DNA from 3 places in the Shewanella baltica genome. Region 2 is predicted to be linked to each of the others. Evidence: predicted binding sites of a transcription regulator. Region 2 holds the regulator's gene; each other region holds the start of a gene.
The links. Region 2 encodes MetJ, which represses methionine synthesis genes. Its sites were predicted from a motif close to TAGACGTCTAGACGTCTA; they were not measured.

Region 1 (7,840 bases), 2.0 Mb from region 2:
AGAGTGTTCTAAGGCCAAAAGAGGCGCGAATATATCACATCAAGATGGCGGCTGCCATATGCTTTAGGTCGAGTTTGCTGCTGATTTACATTGCTTGTTTGTCAATAAATTCAGACACAATCCGGTTAAAGATGGCGGGTTTCTGTGCATGTAACCAATGACCACAGCCTTCGAGGGTTTTCGCCTGCGCCGCAGGGAATTGCGCCATGATAGCGCTTCTGTGCTCACCAGTGACATAATTTGAGTCACCACCACGAATAAATAGACTCGGGCCGCTATAGCTTTGTACTGGATTTGGCGCCTGATTGTGCCAACCAATAATATTGGGATAACAAGCCTTTAGCCCACTTAAGTTCAGCTTCCAACGAAAGCCCGTATCGGTACGTTGCAGGTTTTTGAGTAAAAACTGCGCCGTGGCTTCGTCGATACCTTTGTCAATCAAGTGGTTAAGGGCAAAGTGTCTGTCGGTATGACCTTCTAAGGGCAGACTTGCTAATGCGGCAAACACTGTATCGTGTCTTGGCTCATAGGCGACGGGGGCAATATCTGCTGCCACCATGCTGATAATGCGCTCTGGATGAGCTAACGCTGTCGCCATGGCGATTTTACCGCCCATGGAGTGACCCACTATATGAGCGCGTTCAATAGCCAGTTCGTCGAGTAATGCAACCATGGCCGTGGCGAGGCGAGGGTAATCCATCTCATCCCAATGCTCACTTAACCCATGATTGGGCACATCGACACGAATAACCTGATACTGGCTTTCTAATACTTGCCCTAGGCCTTTGAGGTTATCTAGGTTGCCGAACAAGCCGTGGATCAATAGTACTGCGGATCCTTGGCCTGTAGAAACAAAGTTCATGGTGATTCCTGTTGGATATGTTTAGCTTAACGTGGCGCGAATTGTGCCCTTAATGCCGTTGGCTTGACAAGTCAGTTGCTACTTTGGCGTGTATGCGGCGATGAACTTGGGCGCTTTTTCGGCAATTGTCGATTATCTGCTAGTTTGCTGTGCTATTTCACGCATTTTTAGAATAATGACGCTTTATCAGATTGATAGACATGGATACACTGGTAACCGATCGCAATGATCTGCCCCGATCGCTGTGGTACACTTTTTTCGGTTAAGCCTGTCGAATAACAAAGGATAATTAAGGTTATGAAATATATCGAAGTTGATGAAGAGCTCTATCGTCATATTGCCAGCAAAACAGAACGTATTGGTGAGAGCGCCTCTGACATTCTTCGTCGATTACTCGGCCTGTCCGTCGATGCGGTCGAACCACCTCAGCCTTTGGCGATAAGCCAACCAAGTTTAGAGGCTGAGCCGATTCAAGCTGCACTTGCTGTGAATGACTTCAGTCGCTTAGTCGATGAACATCTGTTATCGCAACAAAAAGGCGCGGTAGGGCGTTTCCTCTTTTTGCTCGAAAGTCTGTATCAATTAGCCCCAGAGCAGTTCTCGCAAATTCTGCAGATCCAAGGGCGCGATCGTTTGTATTTTGCCCGTTCGAAAGAGCAATTACTCGAAGCGAGTGCCTCTGCGAATCCTAAAGAAATCGGTACCAGTGGATTCTGGGTGACAAGCAACAACAATACCGCCAAGAAACGCACCATTTTATCTGAAGTCTTAGTGCAATTTGGTTGTGATGCAACGGTTGCAGCTGGCATCGCCGAGCGCGTTTAATCCGCGGGTGAGCCATTTAATCAGCTATTGAGCTAGGTTTAACCATTGTTTTTAATTGTAATTGAGTGCAGGAGAGCTATAGGTGGCAATACATCAAAGGGCAGGACAAATCGCTAATCAGACGGATCTGGTCAATATTCCAAAACTGATGAGCCATTATTACAGCATCACGCCAAATATGGATGACGTACCACAATGCGTCACCTTTGGCACTTCTGGGCACAGAGGCTGCGCTTTTAATGGCAGTTTTAACCAACAACACATTTGGGCGATTACCCAAGCTGTGGTGGATTATCGCCAATCGGTGAATATCAATGGGCCGTTGATCCTCGGGATTGACACCCATGCGTTATCCTACGCCGCTTATTTATCGGCAATTGAAGTGCTGGCGGCAAATAAAGTCACAGTGCACATCCAGCAGAATGATGGTTTCACGCCAACACCAGTGGTGTCCCATGGGGTGATTTGCGCCAATCGCGAGGCCAATATCACAGGTGCTGCACTATCCGATGGTTTGATCATCACGCCTTCCCATAATCCGCCTCAAGATGGTGGGATCAAATACAATCCACCCCATGGTGGACCGGCCGAAGGTAATATCACGGCTTGGATTGAGTCGCGTGCCAATGATTACTTGCGCCAAGCGTTAGCTGGCGTGCAAAAATTAGCGTATGCCGAAGCACTGGCCTCAGGCTATGTCAACGCCATTGATTTGATCACGCCCTATGTGGCTGATTTAGAAAATGTTATCGACATGCAGGCGATTGCCAACGCTAAGCTGCGTATCGGCGTTGACCCGCTCGGTGGTTCAGGGATTTTCTACTGGGCACCGATTGCCGCGCGTTATGGGCTCGATATCACCTTAGTCAATGATAAAGTTGACCCAAGCTTTAGCTTTATGACGCTGGATAAAGACGGCAAAATCCGCATGGATTGCTCGTCTCCCTATGCGATGGCAGGGTTACTCGCCCATAAAGAATCTTATGATTTATGCCTTGGTAACGATCCTGACTATGACCGCCACGGTATAGTCTGCCCAGGTACCGGCTTGATGGACCCTAATCACTACCTTGCGGTCGCTATCGATTATTTACTGACTCACAGACCGGATTGGAGCGATACCTTAGCCATAGGTAAAACCTTAGTATCGAGTGCACTTATCGATAAAATCTGTGCTTTCCATGGCAAAAAATTACTCGAAGTGCCTGTGGGCTTTAAGTGGTTTGTCGATGGTTTAGCCGAAGCCACCATCGCCTTTGGCGGTGAAGAGAGCGCTGGCGCGGCATTTTTACGCCGTGATGGCACTACGTGGTGCACGGATAAAGACGGCTTTATTCTAGGGTTACTTGCCGCAGAAATTCTTGCGGTGACAGGTAAAACTCCAGGTCAACGCCATCAAGAGCTAGTAGAACAATTTGGCCAAAGTTTCTATAAGCGTATCGATAGCCCAATCAGTCTTGAAAACAAGGCCAAATTTGCGTTATTGAATGCAGAAACCTTAAATGCCACTGTGCTTGCGGGTGAGACAATCGAAAACGTGTTAACCCATGCGCCGGGCAATAATGCGGCCATTGGTGGCATCAAAGTGACTACGGCGAATGGTTGGTTTGCGGCGCGTCCATCGGGCACTGAAGCGTTATTTAAGATCTACGGCGAGAGTTTTATCAGTGAGCAGCATTTAGCTGAAATCATCAAAGATGCGCAGGCATTAATTGATAAGGCGCTGAACGCTTAACGCAGCAGTAGGTTTATAAAGTATTAAAAACAAACGCACTCAGTTTTGAGTGCGTTTTTGTTTATGTCTATTTAAGCTATGAGTATTAAACTCATGCTGATTTGACCGTATTTAGTACTCGATATGACAACTCGGTAAGTTATTCTTATCGATGTAATTTTGGTGATATTCCTCTGCCACATGGAACTGTTGCAATGGCACAATTTCAGTCACGATATGGCGTAATCCCCAACGACCTGAGCGGGCAAAAGCTAATTTTGAGGCTTCTGCCGCGGCTTTTTGTTCACTGTCATGGAAGAAAATCGTGCTGCGGTATTGAGTGCCTATATCTCCGCCTTGCATGTTCAGACTGGTTGGATTGTGGTTTTTCCAAAATACCTCGAGCAAGTCTTCATAACTTACCAGGGCAGGGTCAAATTCCACTTGTACCACTTCGGCGTGGCCCGTTTTGCCTTTTTTGACTTCTTCATAGGTGGTCGCGCTATTATTGCCGCCCATGTAACCGCAGGTGGCATTCGATACGCCATTCACTTGTCTAAAAAAATACTCTACGCCCCAGAAACAGCCGGCACCAAAGGTTGCTAACGCCATAATTAAATCCAATAGAAGTCTAGATGGCTAAGGATTGTGATAAAACTCGCGCGCAAAAGCAAGCCTCTAGCAGGAATATTTATGCTGGACGATTTTTCGATAAAGGCATGGGAAATTTACACTCGGCATAGCAAAGCGCCGCGTTGATCTTATTCCGTTCAAAACTGGGTCCTATGGCGATAAATGTCTGAGAACAGCATTAAAAACATGTGTTAGTATTGAAGCCGCTTTTTAAGGTGCGAGTCAGCCTAACCGCGGTGAGATGAATGCTTGAGTGGTTATTGCTATCTGCACTGATGCTATTGCGCCGTTACTGTTACACACCATTATAAGGAGAATTCTGTGTTACAAGCTCTGTTAGATTCAAAGGATTTTTTAGCGCTCACCTTAGCCCATCCTGAACAGTTCGATGGCGAGTTTTCATTTAGCTTAGGCGACCATACCCAAGTTGAAGTGTGGGATACCGGCGTTATCATTTTTGAGCCCGCCCAGAATGAAGGAAAAGATGTTGTCCTTTCTTGCGGTGTTCACGGTAACGAGACCGCGCCCATTGAACTCTGCAATGGCTTAATTAAGCAGCTTTTACAGCAAAAGATCATCGCGAAACAGCGCACTTTATTCCTGATTGGTAATCCATTAGCGATTAATAACGGCACGCGTATTATCGATGAGAACATGAATCGTCTCTTTAGTGGTGAGCATTCTACTCCTCCGGGATTAGTCAATCCTGAGCGAGTGCGCGCCAAAAAACTCGAAGCCTATGTCGACCGTTTTTATACTGCGGTTGCCGATGGTCGTCAGCGCATTCATTATGATCTGCACACGGCGATGCGCGCCTCGAAGCATGAAAAGTTCGCTATTTATCCCTATCGTCCAGGGCGTGCCTTTAGCGGCGAGCAAATCATGTTTCTAGCCGCAAGCGGTGTCGATACGGTACTTTTTCACCACGAACCGACCACGACCTTTAGCTATTTTTCCTCTGAACGCTACGGCGCCGATGCCTTTACCATTGAGCTTGGCAAAGTGTATCCCATGGGGCAGAACGACATGACGCGTTTTATTGCGACCCATGAAATGTTTATGCGCTTGATCACCGCTAAGCCGTTGGAGTTAGATGCATTTGATGCCGATAAGGTTAACTTGTATCAAGTGTGCCGCGTCATCAATAAACATTTCGATGATTTTGAATTTACCTTCGCAACCGATGTCGAAAACTTCAGATCTTTCCCGAAGGGCTTTGTATTAGCGCGGGAAGGTGGGCAAGAAATTAAAGTGGAACATGAGTTTGAGTCTGTCGTGTTCCCTAATGCCAAAGTGCCTATTGGCAATCGCACTGTGATTTGCCTGATCCCTGCAGTGAATGCGGACGTGCGTTAGGCTTGTAAAGCAATATATACATGCGAGGCAGGGATAACTTGTGGTTTGAGCTATGCCAATGGTTGATAGGTAGTTTACGTTAACGTAATGTTCGTCGGGCATATTCGTATAAACAGACGCATCAAAACGCTTTGGTGCGTAATGAGATAACAAGAGCACAATATGAGCAAAGCAACACTCAACACTGATACAGTGCACCGTGTCGGCTTCTTGGATAAGGCATCGCTACACATTCCTATCCTTCGAATTCTACAAGCCGACGGCACCACTTATGAAACCGCGGTTTTGCCTGTGATAGATGAAACCTTAGCCACTAAAATTTACGATACCTGTGTATTCACTCGGGTACTCGATGAACGTATGTTAGGTGCCCAGCGCCAAGGGCGCATCAGCTTCTATATGACCTGTACAGGTGAAGAAGCGGCGATTGTCGGCAGTGTGGCCGCACTCGATCAAGAAGACGTGATCCTCGCGCAATACCGTGAGCATGCGGCGCTGCGTTATCGCGGCTTTACCACTGAACAGTTTATGAATCAGATGTTCAGTAACGAGAAAGATCTTGGTAAAGGTCGCCAAATGCCCATTCACTACGGCAGTGCGGCATTGCATTATCAAACGATTTCTTCACCCCTTGCGACACAAATCCCGCAGGCGACGGGTGTGGGCTACAGCTTAAAAATGCAAGGTAAGCGCAAAGTTGCGGTTTGCTATTTTGGCGAAGGCGCTGCATCGGAAGGGGACTTCCATGCCGGTCTAAACATGGCCGCAGTATTGAAGTGTCCAGTGATTTTCTTCTGTCGTAACAATGGCTACGCCATTTCAACCCCAACTGAAGAGCAGTTTGCCGGTAACGGCATTGCGAGCCGCGGCGTGGGTTATGGTATGCACACCATTCGTGTTGACGGCAATGACATGTTGGCCGTGTTAGCGGCAACGCAGCAAGCCCGTGCCTATGCGATTGAGCATAATGCCCCTGTGCTGATTGAAGCCATGACTTACCGTCTCGGCGCGCATTCATCATCAGACGATCCATCAGGTTATCGCTCGAAAGATGAAGAAGCCAAGTGGCAGCAACACGATCCGGTTAAACGCTTCAAATTATGGCTTATCAACAAAGGTTGGTTAGCTGAAGCGGATGATGTGAAACTGCATGAGAAATATCGTGAAGAAGTATTGGCTGCGGTAAAAGTGGCTGAAAAAATTCCTGTGCCTATGCTGGATGAAATTATTGAAGATGTGTACGACAAGCCGACGCCAGTGCTGAGAAAGCAACTCGCCGATCTTAAAGAACATATCAAAAAATATCCGCAAGCCTATCCAAAAAGTGCAGGGAGACTATAAGCCGTGGCTGAAATGAATATGTTACAGGCCGTCAATGAGGCCTTGTCGATCGCCATGCAAGCCGATGAGCGCATGGTGGTTTTTGGTGAAGATGTGGGTCACTTTGGTGGGGTATTTCGCGCCACTTCCGGTCTTCAAGAAAAATTCGGCCGCGATCGCTGCTTCAATACCCCGCTGACAGAGCAAGGTATTGCCGGTTTTGCCAATGGTTTAGCCTCAAATGGCATGACTGCTGTGGCTGAAATCCAATTCGCCGATTATATCTTTCCGGCGTTCGATCAAATAGTCAACGAGTCGGCTAAATTCCGTTACCGTAGCGGTAATGAGTTCGATGTCGGTGGATTAGTGTTCCGTACGCCCTATGGCGGCGGCATCGCAGGCGGCCATTATCACTCACAATCACCCGAAGCTTATTTTACCCAGACACCGGGATTAAAAGTGGTTGTGCCACGTAACCCCGAGCAAGCCAAAGGCCTGTTGTTAGCGTCAATTCGTGACAAAAACCCAGTGATCTTCTTTGAACCTAAGCGTTTATATCGCGCATCGGTTGGCGAAGTACCAGCGGGCGATTATGAAATTGAACTGGGCAAGGCTGAAGTGGTTCGCGAAGGTAAAGACATCACCTTAGTGGCGTGGGGCGCGCAAATGGAAATCCTTGAAAAAGCCGCCGACATGGCCGCTAAAGAAGGGATCTCCTGCGAAATTATTGATTTACGCACCTTGTCACCCTGGGATATTGATACCGTTGCCGATTCAGTCAAAAAGACAGGACGTTTGCTGGTTAACCATGAAGCGCCATTAACTGGTGGTTTTGCCGGTGAAATTGCCGCGACAATCCAGCAAGAATGCTTCTTGTATCTAGAGTCGCCCATCAGCCGCGTTTGTGGTTTAGATACCCCGTACCCACTCATTCATGAAAAAGAATACATGCCTGATGCGTTCAAAACGTTTGAAGCCATCAAAGCATCAGTGACCTTCTAGGAGTCCGGTATGATTAAAGATTTTATTTTGCCGGATATTGGCGAAGGTGTAGTGGAGTGTGAATTGGTTGAATGGTTGGTCAAAGAAGGCGACACAGTCGTTGAAGATCAGCCGATTGCCGATGTCAT
Region 2 (7,840 bases):
CACGCAGATCGCGGGCTTGTTCGTTCGACAATAACTGCTCTACCAACCCCTGTTGATAGCTGGTCAGCACTTGTAATTCTTCTTGCCACAACTGACCCGCGTCGCGCAGCGCTAATAATTTATACAGGAAATTCGTGCTCTTACCCGCCGCAGAGACCACCACAAGATCATCGCTATGACCATGGGTTAACAGGATATGGGCGACTCGGCGATAACAATCGGCATCCGCTAAACTGGAGCCACCAAATTTATGTAAGTGACAACGTGCCATCTATTATTCCTCTACTGACAAGCCGCAACGGCGGCTAATCCTGCTTGAATATCTGCAACTAAATCGGCGGCATCTTCAATACCCACCGATAGACGCAATAGGGTGTCTTTAATGCCTGCCTCAAAACGCGCCTGCGGCTCCATGGCTCTGTGGGTCATAGTTGCGGGCACGGCCACTAAACTTTCAACGCCACCTAAACTTTCCGCCACGCTAAATAAGCTGAGTGCACCTAAAAAGGCCACGACTTCGGCCTCGCCGCCCTTGAGCTCAAAACTCAGCATAGCGCCAAAGCCTTTTTGTTGCTTGGCTGCAATGGTGTGACCAGGGTGATCCGCAAGACCGGGGTAATAAACTTTGCTCACCACAGGGCTTTGCGTCAATACCTCAACAATACGCTGGGCATTGGCTTGATGTTCACGAATTCGCACCGCTAACGTACGTAGGCCGCGCAGGGTTAAGTAACTATCAAAAGCCGATCCCGTTAAGCCTAACGTGTTCGACCACCAATGTAAGCTTTCGCCAATTTGTGCATCTTTGGCAACCACAGCGCCGCCAACCACATCACTGTGACCATTGATGTATTTAGTGGTGGAGTGGATAACGATATCCGCGCCTAACAATAGGGGTTGTTGCAATATCGGCGATAAAAAAGTGTTATCGACCACGACTAGCGCGCCGACCTCATGGCTTGCCTTAGCAATAGCCTCGATATCCACCACACGCAATAGCGGGTTAGACGGGGTTTCGAGCCACACCATCTTAGGATTTTGCGCGATCGCTGCGGTTAACGCTTGGCTGTCGGTTTGATCAACCACAATCAGCTTAAACTGGCCTTTCTTCGCCAAATTAGTAAATAAACGGTAAGAACCGCCGTAACAATCGTGGGGCACCACCAATAGATCATCGGGGCCGAGCAAAGTGGTCACTAGGGTGATGGCCGCCATGCCAGTGCAGGTCACTATGCCAGTGGCGCCCTTTTCTAATTGCGCTAATGCTTCGCCTAAAATACAGCGTGTTGGGTTGCCTGAACGACTGTAATCGAATTCGCGGGGATTTTTATGACCATCGAAGGCGTAATTAGTCGACAAATAAATCGGTGGCACAACTGCGCCATATTGAGTATCGCTTTCGATACCCTGACGCACTGCCAGTGTGGCTAATTGACGCTCTGCCATGGGTGGACTCCTAAATTCGGTAGACTGATAGAGATGTCTGGACGTCTAAATGTACCTAAGCCCAAGGCCATCGTCAATAGGCGTGAAGACGTTTAGACGTCTGAACATAAAGAAATCTGTTTGCAATCACAAAGAAATAGTAGCAATAATTTGACTGTTCTTTGTAAGGGTTTAAAATCTGCCCCGAATTTAGCGTTATAACAGGTGAGTCAATGACTGAATGGAATGGGGAATACATCAGCCCCTATGCTGAACATGGCAAGAAGAATGAACAAGTAAAAAAAATTACTGTGTCTATTCCGCTCAAAGTGCTTAAGGTCCTTACGGACGAACGAACTCGTCGTCAGGTCAATAATTTGCGTCACGCCACCAACAGCGAGCTGTTGTGTGAGGCATTTTTGCACGCCTACACTGGCCAGCCATTGCCTAACGATGAAGATCTGTCAAAAGATAGCCCAGACAGCATTCCCGCCGAAGCCAAGTTGCTGATGGACGAGATGGGGATCGAGTGGGAAGACATGGAATAGCGACTTGTCGCTGGCAAAGTTACATCACAGTGCTCATCAATAGGGATCGTTAACGATCCCTTTTTGTTTATATGGAATCCTATGTTTTCTATGATAGATCCACAGACTCTCGCCTTGGCCTCACTGATTGTATTTCTTGGCGCCTTAACCCAGAGCCTGATTGGGTTTGGCCTAGCGGTTGTCGCCAGTCCTTTGCTGTATATCGTCGATCCGCAGCTCGTACCGGGTCCCGTTATTGCCATGGGATTTACCATCTCGCTACTGACCTTATTCCGGGAACGTGGTCATTTAGAATTCAATGGCTTGCAATATGCACTCCTAGGTCGCGTGCCCGGTGGTTTTATCGGCGCGAGTCTGTTGCTGTTTGCGCCTCAGCCCATACTCGGGTTATCCATCGCCGCCATTGTGGCTGTCGCGGTTATCCTCAGCCTGTATAAATTCAGCCTGCCAGTGAATAAGAAAACCCTCTTTGGGGCGGGCGTCGTCTCGGGGATTTTCGGTAATATTGCCGCTATTGGTGGCCCGCCGATGGCGATTCTATTGTCAGGCAAAGATGCCTCGCAGTTTCGCGCCGCCCTGTCGGCCTTCTTCATTTTTAGCTCCACCATAGCTATGGTCATTCTGGCGATCACTGGCTTATTAGAATTGAAGCACCTGTGGCTGTCCTTAATGTTGCTACCTTCTGTGCTTTTAGGGTATTTAGTCGCGGGGCGATTGGTGGGCAGTGTCGATAAAGACAAGACTAAAATGGCGACCTTAGTCCTGTGCAGTATCAGCGCCTTAGTGCTAACGGTGAAGTCGGTTATCGAGTTATTGCCCCAATAAGCGCCCTACTTGTACTGGCAAACCATCTGAAGATTTAAACAATAAAAAAGCACTGACATTGCCAGTGCTTTTTCTTTATCTATCAATATCTAAAGCCATTACACTCAGCTTAAATAGCTTTGCCCTGCGTACACAATAAAGTGTCTTAAGGCGAGTACGCCGGTTAAGCTAGCGCAGGCAACCATGATCATTGCGCCCTTAGTGTGGCGAGTCGCGGCTGGTAGCAGCATAAACAGCAATGGAATACCAAAGCCGATACCGACAACCCCTATCCAGAACACGCTTGCCCATAGCCCAGAGGTTAACGACGCTAAGGCCGCAGCCGCCGCGCCGCCCTTGAAGTACAAGGCGCAGAACAACATGAACAGGAACAGGATTTCAATCGCCATCACAGGCAATTCTAAACCGTGCATCTTGACTAAGGTTTTATCGTGGCTGTCAGTCTTAAACAGCAAGAGTGCCAGTACCGCGTTTGCCGCAGCGCCCGCCGATAAACCCGACACTAAAAACAGCGCAGGCAGTACCGCAGTGTTGAGCATAGGGTAAGCATTCATCGCCGAAATTAAGAAGCCAGTGTAAGCCCCTACGCCAATGGCGAGGACAAACAACAATACTTCAATCAGCTTTCGATATGGCATAAGTAACGTAGCGATAGGCGCTAGGAAACCCAAACCCCATTTTGGTAAGTCATCCCGCAGCACAATAATGGCGTACGCAAAGGCTAAGGGAGAATACGCCAGCAGCGCCAGCACCCCGATTGCCATAACTGACTGGAAGTTATAGTGAATTAAGATCAGCCAGAAGTGGAAGGGTTTGGTTAAATCAAACACTAAGCAGGCTAAACCTAAGCTAATCGCCACAGGTCCAATAATGGCGGCCGCCTTAAGAATGCTGCTTTCGGCTCCGGCGCTGAGTTCCTTATTCGCCCAGCGTAAACCAATGCCAATCAATAAACTGCCCGCGGATAACCCCGCCATAAACAGGTAAACGGCGATGACCCAGTGCCAAGTGACAGGATCATATTGCGCCATGTCGCCCCAAGTATTGTTCATAATCAAATCCCCCCTCTTTTGGTAGGAACGCGATATACCCTAGGTTTAGTGCCCAAATGGGTTTTATCTTGGTATGTAATTTTAGTGTTGAGCATGATGGCCACTTCACTCTGCGGATCATTAGCATCGCCAAACACTAAGGCATCGGTTGGACACACAGTCACACACGCTGGCTCTTCGCCCCGCGCTAAACGACTGTCTTTACAGAAGTTACACTTATCCGCCGCCTTGGTTTCTGGGTTCATAAAGCGCACTTTATAAGGGCACGCTGCCACACAGTACATACAGCCAACACACTTCTCGGTATGGATAGAGATAATGCCGTCTTCACCCACATAGGCCGCGCCCGTTGGGCACACCTTAACGCAGGGCGCATCTTCACATTGCTGGCAAGATACCCTGTGGTATTTGAAATGCAGATTGGGCATCTCACCGAAGGGGCCTTCCACACGCACTTGCAGACGAGTAACGCCTTCGGGTACGCCATTTTCACTGCGACACGCCACGTTACAAGCTTGGCAGCCGATGCACTTGTTCTCGTCGTGCACCATTACATATCGTTTATTCATTTAAGCCTCCGATTAGCGCTTTGCCAGCGTGACGCCCGTGGTGTGCACTGTCATGCCACACACAGGAGCAGTAACGTGCGGCAGTAAGTTACCGCAGTGGATACCTTTGCCCGTTGCTCTGACCAACTCTTTGTTTTTAGAACCAAAGCCCATGTAAGCAAACACTGTATCTTGGCGAATGCCCGGCGTGACTAAGGCATGGCCTTCTTCTGTGCCAACACTGCTGGTGAGGCGGATTGGGTCGCCATTGCTGATCCCTAATTTGCCCGCAGTGACGGGGTGAACCCACACAGCGTTATCCGACATCAAGTTCGCCAACATAGGCACATTGTGGGTGGCGCCATTGGTGTGCACCGCCACTTTGCCTTGGATAAAGTACAGCTCGTCTGCTTTTTTAAGATGCACTTCGCGGAACTTGATCACCCCACGGCCCGGAGCCATGGCTTCCACTTTCGCGGAGGTGAGTTCAATCTTGCCACTCGGGGTTTTAAAGGTGAGTGCACTGGCGTAAGTGCCGTCTTCATCGGCAGGTCGCGCATTGGGGTATGCCTTAATAAACTCGGCAACCATCTTAGGCTCGCACAACATAATTGGCTTACCGAAGCTCACAAAACCTTCGTCTTTGATCCGGCGCAGCAGGTCAGTGTCGCGGTTCACCTGCAGCATTTGCAGGGTTTCCATGTTTTCCCATGGATAGAACTCGCCAAGGCCCATAGCCACACCCACATCCTTAAAGATCTGCCAAGAAGGCTTAGTATCACCTAAGGTTTCAACGACTCGTTGGCGCACATAATAGGCGGGATTTTTACCGGATTTGTCGGCAATTTCTTCATCACGTTCAAGATAAGTTGACTCAGGTAAAATCACGTCAGCATAGGCGGCGGTTTCGCTGATATACACATCACACACGGCGATAAAGTCGAGCTTTTTCATGGCTTCAACAACGCGCGCCCTGTCTGTCATGGTTTGCATTGGATTAGTGCGTGACATCACCCAGCCGTGTAACTGGTAAGGCACAGCGCTTAAAGTGGCATCGAGAATGGTTTGGTAGACGCCGCCCGATGTCCACATCATGGCGTACTGTTCTTCCACCTGATCGATTCGTTTCGCTGCTGGTTTTGGCATGTCTTTCACGCCGGGTTTGGCCAATACGGGCGCAACCGCTTCACCGGCAAGCTTGTTGTAATCACCGGGTTTCTGGCCGATATAAATCCCCCCCTTGCGCTCAATATTACCAATCAAGACGTTGGCGGCGTACAGGGCGCGGCGCATCTCAAACTCTTCGGTGGTGAAGGTGGCTCTGTGACCAAAATCGACCACGGCATGGGGCGCTTTTGCCGCATATTCGTGGGCGATGCGGCGAATGTCTTTGGCAGGTACATCGGAAATGGTTTCGGCCCATTCAGGGGTATAAGCTTTCACTTCGGCGGCAAAGGCTTCGAAGCCTTCCACATAGCGCGTGACAAATGCCTTGTCGTAAAGATTATCTTCAATCAATACATGGCATAACGCCAAGGCGACGGCAACGTCAGTGCCGGGGCGAATGGCGTACCATTCATCGGCTTTATCGGCCACGACGGAGAATCTTGGCTCGAACACCACCAGCTTGGCACCTTTGTCCATTTGCGCCGCCATCATGCCGCGGGTTTCGGACATATTAATGCCTTCGTACAGGTTATGGCCGAAGTTAATGATGTATTTAGAGTTACTTAAATCACGTTTGACCTTAGTGCCAAAAATAGCCTTAGCGGCAATTTCATAACCGCCGGGACACGTTGAAGCGTGGGTAAAAGTATTGGGACTACCAAAGGCGGTCGCGAGGTGAAACAAATGCTTTTCTTGTGAGCCCGATTTTGACGAGAATGCCACTGCCTCTGGGCCATGTTCTTTTTTGATTTTATTTAGGTTTTCGGCGATGAGTTGATAAGCCTCATCCCAACTGATCTCGGCCCATTTGCCTTCGCCACGTTCGCCGACCCGCTTTAACGGTTTAACGATACGCTGTGGATCGTACAATAAACTATGGCCTGCGCCGCCACGGGCACACACTTTACCGCCAAAGGATTTAGCGGCCTTGTTGCCACTAATGAAGACGTTTTTGCCCTCAATCACCCGCGCCGAAATCGGGCAGCGAGTCGAACACATTTCACAAATACTGGCAATTTCCTTGCCCATGCCCTTTAGCTGCTTATTCTCTAATGCCGCTAAGCTGCCCGGCAGCAGACTGGCTAACGCACACGTGGCGCTGCTCGCTCCCGCTCCCTTTAAAAAGGTTCGCCTATTAAGCTCAATCATGGTTACCTCCATCACGCTCATCCCACCCGTCAGTCGCCATTTGTGGCGCCATCGAGCAGAGGTTTGCTCACTGATTTGATTACTTTTTTAGTTATAAAAGCATTAAAACAGCACCGCCATATCTTCTGATATACCAGCATCCGCTGAATACACTGCTCATCCACAAAGATTGTTATCCCGAAAGAGGTAGGCGGATATTGTGGTAAACCACATGGGGAAGCTCGGTGTGATCTATCGCAACTAAAACCTAAGACTGACGTTGAAATACGTGAATAAGATCAACAGGCTTATTGGGAACAGGCTTTACATCGACGGAGAAGGCAGAAAAAAGCCGCCAGCTTGGACACTGGCGGCTTAGAAGAAAACTGACATTTCAATCAATTGCGATAACCCTAGCAGGATAAGAACATCGCACTAGCGGGCCCAAACTGATTACAATCGCATTAATCCATTAACTCTATATCGAGGCAATTGAGCAGGCGAATCGCTTCGTCGCGGCTAAACTTAGCGCCTTTGATTTTATTGTTAAAAATGTCGATATCGTAATTGGAGGCCTCGCTAAAATCCGCCTCCAATAGATGACTACGACCAAACAGACTATGACTAAAATCCGTGTAGGTGAAATTAGCTTGATTAAAGCTGCCCTCGCGAAAATCCACATCGTGGGCCTTACACTCTTCGATGATGATTTCATCGAGGGACAAGCCTAAAAATGAGCAGTCGTTTAGAATGCATTGCTTAAAGGAAAAGGGCGCGGCAAAGGATAAACGCGACCATGCGGCGCGGGTCCAATCGATACCGACTAACTTACACTCTTCAAACTCGACCCCGCTGAACTGACACTGGGGCACTTTCACTAAGCTCAAGTTGCAGCGTACAAAGCGACAATCGATAAACTTACATTTACGAAAAACGCTCTCGCTAAAATGGCAGTCTTGAAAGCAGCAATCCTCAAACTCTATGCCCTGTAGCTCTTGGGCTAATTCCGACAAACCATTGAACTGTTTTGATAAAAAACTATTGCCCTGCAAAACTGCGCTTTGCGCGAGTTGCGATGGCGCAAGCACCGATTGTTTAAGCACTGGCACTTCTTTCTGTGACGACATAACACCTCTAATCCTGCCCA
Region 3 (7,840 bases), 520 kb from region 2:
TTCAAGCCTTTGCAGCGTGTCTAGGCAATAGTTGCCACAGAACACACTCGCACCACTCAAAACTCCCAACACCTATTTCTGTGACGTCAGCCGATACACTGCCACCAGCCTTGCAAGGCCGTGTGTATCGGGTAACGTCAGGAAAAAGCATTATCCTATATTTGCCTTAATTGGCAATCGACAATCACGCTGCTAAGACAAGAAAAATCTTCACCTTAGGGCAACGCGGATCACTCGCAGCGTCCGCTCGGCCAATCTAAACGCCAGTAACAAACGCCGTGTTCATCTTGCAGCACATTAATGCTCACCACGGCCGCCACGGGTAAATCGAGTTGACTGTAAAATCCCACCGCCCGTTCAACCCCAAGGGCGCGCGCCATTAAGTGACGGATCACTCCGCCGTGGGTCACCACCCATACTTTGGCAGCCAGTTCGCCCGCAGCCACGCTCACTCCCAGACTCGCTCCCACAGCCTGCTCGGCGTTATCTGAGTCGACGGTCAATCGTTCAAACTCGGCGGCGAGTATCTGGTCAATTGCGCCATTCACCCGCGACTCGAAGCTTGCCATAGTCTCACCATTGGGCGGCGGCGTTTGCCAAGGGTTTTGCCAATAGGCAGCTAAGCTTTCGCCCTCTTGCTGATAAAGCTCATCGAGCCGACGACCGTCCCAATCGCCAAAGTCGATTTCCTGTAAAACCGACAAAAACTGCGCCTGCAATGGCCTTGGCTCAGATATCAATGCCGCCGTCGAATGCAGCTCGGCGGCAAAGGCTTGGGCAAATTCGCCGCAGCGGCGTGAAGTCGAACTATAAATCGCGCTGCAGGTACTTGCCTGCGCCTCAACAGCAGCCGACATTTGCTGCCAGCCCTTTTCGCTTAAAGGCACATCCACACGGCCGCGTAAAATGGCGCCGCCTTCACACTCGCCGTGGCGTAACAATAACAATCGAACTTGTTTCATCGTATTCCTATGTCTATCACTCATGGCAAATTTTGTTGAAAACCCACATTAGACCCGTCGTCCTATATACTCAATTACGCCCTAGCCCTGCAAATAGCCTAACAACTAGCCCTAAAAAAAAGAGCCGTTAAACTGGGTGAAAAGTGGTGATAGGACTCAATTGTCGTTAGTCAATTTTGACCTTGCCCTGACAATCATAAGTCGCGTATTATGGACGTCTATACGTTTAAATGTCCAAAACTAAACTCTAACGATAAATAACTAAAACGAGTAGTCAAATATCGACCGAGCAGAATGGAATGCACTTAGCCTAACTAAGTTAGCTAACTCACTTGGGTCGATAACGAGAGCCGATATCTGGACTGCACAACACGCTTTACCCTGCACTTAGCATAACAAGGGTCGATGCTTGGACTTAACTTAGCTGTATTTAAGGTAATTATTTATGACGATACCCTCTACCAAAGCCGGCCAGATATTGGCAGACATTCGTAAACAGCTTGCTGAGCGCATTCTAATCTTAGACGGTGCCATGGGCACTATGATCCAAGACCACAAGCTCGAAGAAGAGGATTATCGCGGCGAACGCTTTAAAGATTGGCACACTGACGTCAAAGGCAACAACGATTTATTGGTGTTGTCGCAACCCCACATCATCAAACAAATTCACACCGACTACTTAAACGCCGGTGCCGACATCATTGAAACCAACACCTTTAATGCTACGACTATTGCCATGGCCGACTACGACATGCAGTCGCTGTCCGCCGAAATTAACTTAGCTGGCGCCCGCCTCGCCCGTGAAGCCTGTGATGAAGTCTTTGCTGCCACAGGCATTCCGCGCTACGTCGCTGGTGTGTTAGGCCCCACTAACCGTACGTGTTCGATTAGCCCCGATGTGAACGATCCAGGCTATCGCAACGTCAGCTTCGATGAGTTAGTGAGTGCTTACCGAGAATCCACCAAGGCGCTGATTGAAGGCGGCGCGGATATCATTATGGTCGAGACCATATTCGATACCTTAAATGCCAAAGCAGCACTGTTTGCGATTGAATCGGTATTTGATGACTTATTTGGTCAGCATTCTAAAGACAGATTGCCAATCATGATCTCGGGCACTATTACCGATGCCTCTGGCCGCACACTGACTGGCCAAACGACCGAAGCATTTTATAATTCCCTGCGCCATATCAAGCCGTTATCTATCGGCCTTAACTGTGCGCTAGGACCAAAAGAACTGCGCCCGTACGTCGAAGAATTATCGCGTATCGCCGAATGTTATGTGTCGGCGCATCCGAATGCAGGCCTGCCGAACGAGTTTGGCGGCTATGATGAAACCCCAGAAGACATGGCGAATGTGATCGAAGATTGGGCGCGCGAAGGCATGCTCAATATTATCGGTGGTTGTTGTGGTAGTACGCCTGAACATATCCGCGTTATTCGCGAAGCGGTCGACAGACATAACCCGCGCGTTTTACCCGATATCCCTGTCGCCTGCCGCTTAGCTGGTTTGGAACCACTGACTATCGATGCCCAATCCCTGTTCGTTAACGTGGGTGAACGCACCAACGTCACAGGTTCGGCCAAGTTTTTAAAGCTGATCAAAGAAGGCAAGTTTGAGCAAGCGCTTGATGTGGCTCGCGAGCAGGTCGAAAGCGGCGCGCAGATCATCGACATCAACATGGACGAAGGCATGCTCGATGGCGCCGAGATCATGCACAAGTTTTTAAACTTGATCGCCTCTGAGCCCGACATCAGCCGCGTGCCGATTATGATCGACTCCTCTAAGTGGGAAGTGATCGAAGCTGGCCTCAAATGTATTCAAGGCAAGGGCATAGTTAACTCTATTTCCCTTAAAGAAGGCGAAGCCAAGTTTATTGAGCAAGCCACTTTAGTCAAACGCTACGGCGCGGCGGCCATTATCATGGCATTCGACGAACAAGGTCAGGCCGATACTAAGGCGCGTAAAATCGAAATCTGTACCCGCGCTTATAGGGTGCTGGTTGATAAGGTCGGCTTTCCGCCAGAAGACATCATCTTCGACCCGAACATTTTTGCCATCGCCACCGGTATCGATGAACACGACAACTATGCAGTCGATTTTATTGATGCCATCAAAGCGATTAAAGCCACCCTGCCCCACGCGATGATTTCGGGCGGGGTGTCGAATGTGTCGTTCTCGTTCCGCGGTAACAACCCAGTGCGCGAAGCGATTCACGCGGTATTCCTGTACCACGCCATCAAAGTCGGCATGGACATGGGTATTGTCAACGCGGGTCAGTTAGCCATTTACGACGATATCGATCCTGAGCTTAAAGTACGGGTCGAAAACGTGGTGCTTAACTTGCCTTGCCCAGTCGAAGGCTCAAGCAATACCGAGCAGTTACTTGAAATCGCGGAGAAATTCCGCGGTGATGGCGCACAGGTGGGTAAGAAAGAAGATTTAGAATGGCGCAGCTGGCCGGTGAGCCAACGCTTATCCCATGCGCTCGTCAAAGGCATTACCGAATTTATCGATGAAGACACCGAAGCCGCTCGCCAAGAAGCAAAACGTCCGCTGGATGTGATTGAAGGCGCCTTGATGGACGGCATGAACGTGGTCGGCGACTTGTTCGGCTCGGGCAAGATGTTCCTGCCGCAGGTGGTGAAATCGGCGCGGGTGATGAAAAAAGCCGTGGCTTACTTAAACCCCTATATCGAGCAGGAAAAGGTCGAAGGCCAATCTAACGGCAAGATCTTGATGGTGACGGTAAAAGGCGACGTGCATGATATCGGCAAGAATATCGTCGGCGTGGTGCTCGCCTGTAACGGTTTTGAGGTATTTGATTTAGGCGTGATGGTGTCGGTGGAGAGAATTCTCGACGCCGTGAAAGAACACAATATCGATATCATCGGCATGTCGGGCCTCATCACACCGAGTCTGGACGAGATGGTGCATAACGTGAAAACCTTCCACCGCGAAGGCTTAACCATTCCGGCGATCATCGGCGGTGCCACTTGCTCGAAAATCCACACAGCGGTGAAAATTGCGCCCCATTATCCCCATGGCGCTATCTATATTGCCGATGCGTCCCGCGCCGTGCCTATGGTGAGTAAGCTCATCAACAACGAGACTCGCCAAGCGACCATAGACGAAACCTATGCCGAATACGACGACATGCGCACTAAGCGTTTATCCCAAGCCAAGCGCAAAGAGATAGTGTCACTCGAAGCGGCGCGCGATAACCGCTGCCAACACGATTGGGCGAACTACACTCCGTTCACGCCAAACGTGCTCGGGCGCCAAGTATTTGATAATTATCCATTAGAAGACTTAGTTGAGCGTATCGACTGGACACCGTTTTTCCGCTCGTGGGAACTGCACGGCCACTACCCTGAAATCCTCACCGATAAAGTCGTCGGTGAAGAAGCGCAAAAGCTGTTCGCCGATGGTCAGGCCATGCTCAAGCAAATCATCGAAGAAAAGTGGCTCACGGCGAAAGCGGTTATCGGCTTATTCCCTGCCAATACCGTCAATTACGACGACATTGAGCTGTATACCGATGAGTCGCGCACCACAGTTGAAATGACCACACATCACCTGCGGATGCAGCTTGAGCGTGTCGGTAACGACAACTTCTGCCTATCCGACTTTGTCGCGCCAAAAGATTCAGGCGTCGCCGATTACATGGGCGGCTTTGCGGTGACCACGGGCCACGGCATAGACGAACATGTGGCACGTTTTGAAGCCAACCACGACGACTACAACGCCATCATGCTCAAATGCTTAGCCGACCGTTTGGCCGAAGCCTTTGCCGAGCGGATGCACGAACGCGTGCGTAAAGAGTTTTGGGGTTATGCGGCCGATGAGCAGTTAAGCAACGAAGCCTTAATCCGCGAGAAATACAAAGGTATACGCCCCGCACCCGGTTACCCAGCATGCCCTGATCACACAGAAAAAGGCTTGTTATGGGACTTGCTCAAGCCCGATGAGACTATCGACTTGAACATCACCGAAAGCTACGCCATGTTCCCCACAGCGGCAGTATCGGGCTGGTATTTCGCCCACCCGAAATCGCGCTACTTTGGCGTGAGTAACATAGGCCGCGATCAAGTGGAAGATTATGCGAAGCGTAAAGGAATGACTGTAGCTGAGACGGAGAAGTGGCTAGCGCCAGTGCTTGATTATGATCCTGAATAATCAGGATCTTTATTACGCTAACGCGGTATGAGATCTAAGATCGGTCTTGCGACCGAAAAGGTCGTGGGGCTTCACCCCACACCCGACCAAGGAGGACTGCTCGTCCTATCCTCCTTGGATTCTCCAAGACGCCCCTAGCGAAGTTACATGCATTGATTAGTGGCTTCGTGCTTATTCGAAAATAGCTAACGCTTCCGATGGGGCGTCCCTTCCCCCCGAAAGCTACGCAGACGTCCTGTCTGCGTCACGCTATTTTCTTCAACGCCCTTCAGCAACTTCGCAGGGGATCGGTGAACTTCTGTGGCACTAGGGTAAAGTTTTAGCATTCAAAGAGTTATATATCTCTCGGCTTATTTAAAGCAAGACCAAAACATAGCTGGAAATCGACTACAGTGCAATTGACGATGAGAGTCCCTTTTTATCAACTAATTACGTAAAAACTAAATATAAAACAATGTTGTTTGGTAAACAATTTTTTTACTCGAATCATTCAAATCTGGTCGATGTTTTATACACAATGGAAATCCGGTATCAATTTGTTCCCAACATCTTGATGCTCCAGAAGTTAGCGTTTTTTTATGAACTAAATATGTTTCCGAATTTTTATCAACACAAATTACAAAATTCCTAGAATCTCTAGCATGTATTGAACTAACTTTAACAACTGTAAATCCATTGTTTACGGCTTTACTATCATTCATAAAGCAATCTAATAGCTCATGCCAATAATCACTATCAAAAAAATTACCCTCAACTTTAAGACGATACAACGTTCCAATTACACTCTTAAACTTATAACAAAAATCTGAATCTGCAACCATTTGAGTCATAACTTGATGTGCATGGGCAGATACAAACTTAGTAACACTTGACGCAAATCCCGAATCTTTAAAGTAATTATAAAAGCAATACTGTGCAAGCTCGCTTGTAAGTTTACGGAATTCAACACAAGACTTATTCTTATAGCCATACTCTCTAAATATAATGGAAAAAATCTCCATACTTTTAGTTAGCTTTTGCTTACAATCATCACCTCCTAAATGGACTTTATTCTCAACACTACGCTTAAATGCTGCAGCACGAAAAAGAAGTAACATCTCTCGATACCTGTGAGAGCCAATATCTTCAGTTCTATCAAAAATAACTTCATACTCTCCTAGGTATAGCAAAGAAATAAAATACCCATATATAACATCATTTGAAAATCTTGCTGAAGAGTTTTCTGGCTCTGCATAACGACCGTCAATTAACTGTTCATATAACTTCAATGCATTAGGCGTCTCATTTTGAGAACCATATAATTTAGCTAACTGCAGCATAACTACTGGATTTTTTGTCAATACGATTGAACGCCCATATGCTTTTACCGCACCAGGATAATCACTAACCATTTGAAAAACACGACCATGCTGGAAGAAAAAAAATGCATTTTTATCAATTTCATTAAAACGATCAAGCGAGCTAAATATAGCTGCAGCATTTTCTATTGAAATATTTTTACTCGCACATAACGAGTTAATTTTTTTAGAAACAATTTTCAATTCAGGACTGATATCATCTGGTATATAATTAGCATCAAACCTATCAATATTAAGCCCTTCTTGCTCTTTGCTTATCTGAGAAATTTCCATATTTCGACGTCTTATTTTCTCATTTAACTGCGTCCTAACCTCTAAATTTCTTGGATTTAGAACCAATAACTCTCGGATGGAGTCACTTAAACTATATACCTCATCAGATTTACTTTTATAAATTAATGTTGTTGCAGTCAATTCTTTTATTGATTCAGCCAATTCATCAGTAGTCAATTCAAGAAAGCTAGATAAATCCCTCCTAGATAAAGCACCACCAGCAAGTAGAGACTCTAGAATTCTTATAGAGTCATGTGACAACTTATCAATTAAATTATCATATGAAAATTTTACAATTTCACTTTTAGTATGTGAAATAGAATCAGGAACTGAGTACCCCTTCCCAATCAAGTCAATAGATAATCTTATTGCCAAGGGATTGTTGTTTGAGTTTTTTACTAAAGTATTAATATCATTTTTATGACTGTGTGTTATCCCCCTCTTGAGCATGTACTCTCTAGCCAAATTAAAACATAACCCATCTGTCAAACCGGGGAGAGGCATATTTGATGAATCATAAACTGTGACTCTACTTGTTACTATTACTTTCCAATTTCGTGGTAAATCATCAATAAATGGCTGAAAGGTTTCAGGACTTTCAACTAGCAAAGTTTCTAAGTTATCAATGCACAATATTAACTTCATTTCATTATACTTTTCTTTTACATCCTCAAAAATTATAGATTCATCACCATGGTACTCAACAAAGTAATCTTCAATTTCTTTTTCGATTTCAGATATTGTTTTAATGGCATCAAAACATACAAGTCCATCTGCCGTCAGACTTACTCTTTTCAATGTAACAAAACATATCCCATCAACTACATCAGAAAAGTCGGGACTTAAACTAATATCTTGTAAAACATCAAGAACTAATGCAGTTTTCCCAATCCCTCCTGGAGCAATAATTGAGATAAAATCAGCCCTTGGAGATCTAATCTTTGCTTTCAATAATTCACTTTCTTTATTTCTTCCAATTAGAGATGTAATCGAATGCTCAAACTGTTCAGGTAGATTATTAGGTATTGACCAGCAAATCTTTTCCAACCACTCCTCTGGCGGCTCTT

Region 1: msrA (peptide-methionine (S)-S-oxide reductase MsrA) is a predicted target of MetJ. The motif match lies at 4,026-4,043, and genes of this name have one in related genera.
Region 3: metH (methionine synthase) is a predicted target of MetJ. The motif match lies at 1,174-1,191, and genes of this name have one in related genera.

The regions. Positions count from the first base shown of each region.
Region 1 is NZ_UGYM01000002.1:2,183,151-2,190,990, reverse strand. It holds gene DYH48_RS09810 (alpha/beta fold hydrolase) at 86-862, opposite strand; gene seqA (replication initiation negative regulator SeqA) at 1,160-1,687, shown strand; gene pgm (phosphoglucomutase (alpha-D-glucose-1,6-bisphosphate-dependent)) at 1,770-3,422, shown strand; gene msrA (peptide-methionine (S)-S-oxide reductase MsrA) at 3,534-4,013, opposite strand; gene astE (succinylglutamate desuccinylase) at 4,356-5,390, shown strand; gene DYH48_RS09785 (thiamine pyrophosphate-dependent dehydrogenase E1 component subunit alpha) at 5,553-6,731, shown strand; gene DYH48_RS09780 (alpha-ketoacid dehydrogenase subunit beta) at 6,735-7,712, shown strand; gene DYH48_RS09775 (dihydrolipoyllysine-residue acetyltransferase) at 7,722-7,840, shown strand, end outside.
Region 2 is NZ_UGYM01000002.1:4,171,009-4,178,848, forward strand. It holds gene DYH48_RS18625 (bifunctional aspartate kinase/homoserine dehydrogenase II) at 1-271, opposite strand, end outside; gene metB (cystathionine gamma-synthase) at 283-1,446, opposite strand; gene metJ (met regulon transcriptional regulator MetJ) at 1,659-1,973, shown strand; gene DYH48_RS18640 (sulfite exporter TauE/SafE family protein) at 2,055-2,798, shown strand; gene nrfD (NrfD/PsrC family molybdoenzyme membrane anchor subunit) at 2,903-3,850, opposite strand; gene DYH48_RS18650 (4Fe-4S dicluster domain-containing protein) at 3,853-4,419, opposite strand; gene phsA (thiosulfate reductase PhsA) at 4,432-6,714, opposite strand; gene DYH48_RS18660 (pentapeptide repeat-containing protein) at 7,158-7,820, opposite strand.
Region 3 is NZ_UGYM01000002.1:3,654,410-3,662,249, forward strand. It holds cobalamin riboswitch at 1-26, opposite strand, end outside; gene DYH48_RS16390 (histidine phosphatase family protein) at 231-962, opposite strand; gene metH (methionine synthase) at 1,408-5,142, shown strand; gene DYH48_RS16400 (hypothetical protein) at 5,583-7,840, opposite strand, start outside.